One region of the Roseitalea porphyridii genome, then DNA from elsewhere that is predicted to be linked to it. Evidence: predicted binding sites of a transcription regulator. Region 1 holds the regulator's gene; the other holds the start of a gene.

Region 1 (2,201 bases):
TCACCGCCTCGATGGCGCGGCGCAGATTGTCGGTCACGCCCAGCATGTCGCGGGCAAAGCCGGCGATCGCGAAATTCTTGGCGTCGGCGACCTCGCGCTGCGTGCGCTTGCGCAGGTTCTCCATGTCGGCGGCCAGCCGCAGCAGCCGTTCCTTCATGTCGGTGTTTTCGGCCTGGATCGCCTCGATTTCCTCGGCGATGGCCGAGCCAGCCACGCCGCTTTCGGCCGATTCATAGTCGAAATGCTCGCCGTCCTGGTCGGCCTCGAATTCCGCATAGGCGTCGGCGTCTTCGGCCGCCGCGCGCCGGCGTGCGGCGCGGTCGGCCTTCAGCAGGTCGTCGGCGGCCTTGCGCAGGCTCTCGCGGCTGGCGGGATTGACGTCGGGGCCGGCATCGTCCGGCTTGCGATCATTGTCAGCCATTCATCCTGTCCATCGGTTCGGGAAAGCGTTTCGGCCGCGATATCGAGTTTGCCGGGGCAAAAATCAACCCCGGCGGGCGGCGCTTCACTCGCGCTCGATGATGCGCGAGACCAGTTGGGCTGTGTAGTCGACCATCGGCACGATGCGCGCATAGTTCAGCCGCGTCGGGCCCAGAACGCCGAGCGCGCCGACCACGCGGCGGTTGCCGTCCCGGTAGGGCGCGACGACGAGCGAGGAGCCCGACAGCGAGAAAAGCCGGTTCTCCGAGCCGATGAAGATGCGCACGCCCGACCCCGATTCGGCCATGTCGAGCACCGAGATGATCTCTTCCTTGCGCTCGAGATCGTCGAGCAGCATCTTGGTGCGCTCGATCTCCTCGGCATCGGTGAGGTTTTCGAGAAGGTTCGCCCGCCCGCGCACGATCAGCTGTCGCGGCTGCCCGTCATTGGCGCCCGACCAGACCGCAAGACCCCGCTCGACCAGGCTGGCGCTGAGTTCGTTCAGTTCGGCGCGGACCTCGCGGCGCTTGGCGTTGATGGCGTCACGCGCACCGGCAAGCGTCTGGCCGCGCGCATGGTGATTGAGGAAGTTGGCTGCCTCGGCCAGTTGCGAGGCGGTCATGCCGGCAGGCAGGTCGATGACCCGGTTTTCGACATCGCCCGATTCCCAGACCAGTACGGCGAGCGCCTTGGTCTCCTCGAGCCGGACGAATTCGATGTGCTTGAGCGCCCCGTCGCGTTTGGCGGCCAGCACCAGTCCGGCCCCGTTCGAGACGCGGCTGAGCATCTGGCTGGCTTCGGTCAGCAACTGCTCGGTGTGCGGATGGCCCTCGCCGGCGCCGAGCTGGCTTTCGATCAGCATGCGTTCCTCGTCGCTGACCTCGCCGGTGTCCATGAACGCGTCGACGAAGAACCGCAGACCCTGTTCGGTCGGCAGCCGGCCGGCCGAAACGTGCGGCGAATAGATCAGCCCGAGCGTTTCGAGATCGCTCATCACGTTGCGCACCGAAGCCGGCGACAGCGAGGTCGGCAGCATCTTCGACAGGTTGCGCGAGCCGACCGGCTCGCCCTCGATCAGATAGCTCTCGACGATGCGCCGGAAGATGTCGCGCGAACGCTCGTCGAGCTTGTCGTCGAGATCAGCGTGTTTGGCGGTGATCGGCGTCATGGGCAAGGGGCGGCACCTGTGGTCACCCAGATATATTGCAGCGCCACGCGGCGGAAAAGAGGCGCTTTCGCGCGGCGGCGAAACCGTCTAAACGGGCGCCGACCCTCGAACCGAAGGACTTTCCATGCCCCGTCCCTCCGGGCGAATGCCCGACCAGATGCGCGCCGTCTCGCTTGAGCGCGGCGTCGCCAAGCACGCCGAAGGCTCCTGCCTCGTCAGGTTCGGCGACACCCACGTCCTGTGCACCGCCAGCCTCGAGGAGCGCGTGCCGCCATGGCTGCGCAATGCCGGCCGCGGCTGGGTGACCGCCGAATACGGCATGCTGCCGCGCGCCACCGGCGAGCGCATGCGGCGCGAGGCGAGCGCTGGCAAGCAGGGTGGGCGCACGCTCGAGATCCAGCGCCTGATCGGCCGGTCGATGCGCGCCGTGGTCGATCTCGAGGCGCTCGGCGAACGCCAGATCACCGTCGACTGCGACGTCATCCAGGCCGATGGCGGCACCCGCACCGCCGCCATCACCGGCGGCTGGGTGGCTCTGCACGACTGCCTCGACTGGATGCATTCGCGCCAGATGGCCTCCAAGACGCGCGTCTTGAAGGACCATGTCGCCGCC
Region 2 (2,201 bases), 160 kb from region 1:
TCGACCGTGATCACGCCCTCGTTGCCGACCTTCTGCATGGCTTCGGAAATCATCGTGCCGATTTCCTTTTCGCCATTTGCCGAGATCGTGCCGACCTGGGCGACCTCGTCGGAGGTGTTGATCTTGGTGGCGCTCGAAAGCAGGGTCTCGACGACCTGATGAACGGCCAGATCGATGCCGCGCTTCAGATCCATCGGGTTCATGCCGGCGGCGACCGCCTTGTGGCCTTCCTGGACGATCGACTGGGCGAGGACGGTCGCGGTGGTGGTGCCGTCACCGGCGATGTCGTTGGTCTTGGAGGCGACCTCGCGCACCATCTGCGCGCCCATGTTCTCGAACTTGTCTTCCAGTTCGATTTCCTTGGCGACGGTCACGCCGTCCTTGGTGATGCGCGGTGCGCCGAACGACTTGTCGAGGACCACGTTGCGGCCTTTCGGGCCCAGCGTGACCTTGACGGCATCGGCGAGGATGTTGACGCCATCGAGCATGCGCTCGCGGGCCGTACGGCCGAATTTGACTTCCTTGGCGGACATGTTTGCTTACTCCCGGGCGGAACGCCCATTTTCAATTCGGGTTGACGGGACGACGGGATCGGCTCAGGCGAGCACGCCCATGATGTCGCTTTCCTTCATGATCAGCAGGTCTTCGCCATTGAGCTTGACCTCGGTGCCCGACCACTTGCCGAACAGCACGCGGTCGCCGGCCTTGACGTCCATCGGGATCAGGTCGCCGTCATCGTCGCGGCCGCCCGGACCCACGGCGATCACTTCGCCTTCCTGCGGCTTTTCCTTGGCGGTGTCGGGAATGATGATGCCGCCGGCCGTCTTCTCTTCGGACTCGACGCGGCGAACGACCACGCGGTCGTGCAGCGGACGAAAGTTCATCTCTGCCATTTTCGTTACCCTTGATTGCATGAACTGGGTTGCCGGCCCGCGGGCCGGTGCGCAAAGCGCCGCTAGCACTCACTGATGGCGAGTGCTAGCGGCGGTCAGATAGGCGTGCGTAATTTTGCTGTCAAGAGCGGCCGAAACGAAAACGGGCGCCCGCTGGCGCCCGTCATCGGCGATGGTTACCGGCTCATTCGTCCGGCGGCGTGTAGTGGGTCAAGCGCAACTTGCCGATGTCGTCGCCGATCTTGCGGAAGGCGGCCTTGAGTTCCTCGTCGTCGGCGGCGGAGATGGCCGTGTCGTCGGACGTGGCGCAATGCTCCATGACGTCTGTGGCCGCGGCGCTCGGCGAACCGAAATAGACGAAGTAGATCTTCACGCCGCGCGCCTTGATCTGGGTGCAGAACCGCTTCGACGCCTCGTCCAGCGCCCCGTTGGCCTGCCACTGGGCCGGATTGTCGCCCCAGCCCTCGCGCATCGGGTCGTCCTTCCAGTAGCCGAAGCTCGACATGCTCATCGCATATTCCTGCGGGAGCGTCGCCGAGTTGTCGCCGTCGGTCATGAAGACCAGGATCTTCTCGGCCTCGCCGAAGTCGGCCGCGCCGGTCATTGGCTCCCACGGCGTCAGCGTGTTCATCGCCCAGGAAAGGCCGATCGACAGGTCGGTGCCGCCATTGGCGTCCATCTGGTTGATGGCGCTCTGGATGCGGCCGTTATTGTCGGTCAGGCCCTGCACCTTGGCGACGTTGCACTTGCCGTTCGGCCCGGTGCTGTAGCCCCACGGATGCCAGTTGTTCTTGACGTTGCCGGAGACCGCGTACTTGGCGGTGTTGAAGGTCCGCGCCCGATAGATATCGTCGTAGGAATAGTCGCTGTCGCGATACCGGATGTTGAGGTGCTCCGTGTCACCCCAGTCGTTGTAGTCGCTGTCGCCGCCAAGGTCGTCGACATAGTCGTTCCGGTAGCGCCAGTAGCTGTCATAGCCGGCGCTGTTGTCATATTCGTCCGGCGCCATATGCGGCAGGAAGAGCGAATCGCCATCCTGGTCGTTCGGCGCATCGAAGCTGTAGCGGTAGTCGCCCGCGCGATGCTGGAAGCAGCCGTTCCACTGCACGTTGTCGAACGCGTCATAGACATCGCGCCGGGTGACGATGTTGATGCCCGGCAGGTTCCGCAGCGCGACCAGATCGACGCCGTTGCCGTCCGGTTCGAGCGGCAGCACGTCGGTCAGCGTGTTGGGCGTGTAGTAGATGAACTCGTCAGCGCGCGCGACGTCCCAGTGGCCCGCCCGCCGGTCCATGTCGAAATACATGT

What was found. The regulator HrcA, encoded in region 1, represses chaperone genes, less so after heat shock. The targets are predictions, from matches to a motif close to GTTAGCACTCNCNNNNNGNGAGTGCTAAC.
Region 2: the regulator HrcA is predicted to act here: its motif matches at 955-983, upstream of groES (co-chaperone GroES).

Annotation. Positions count from the first base shown of each region.
Region 1 covers NZ_CP036532.1:316,917-319,117, forward strand. The annotation lists gene grpE (nucleotide exchange factor GrpE) at 1-421, opposite strand, end outside; gene hrcA (heat-inducible transcriptional repressor HrcA) at 506-1,588, opposite strand; gene rph (ribonuclease PH) at 1,713-2,201, shown strand, end outside.
Region 2 covers NZ_CP036532.1:474,094-476,294, forward strand. The annotation lists gene groL (chaperonin GroEL) at 1-533, opposite strand, end outside; gene groES (co-chaperone GroES) at 597-893, opposite strand; gene E0E05_RS02220 (hypothetical protein) at 1,078-2,201, opposite strand, start outside.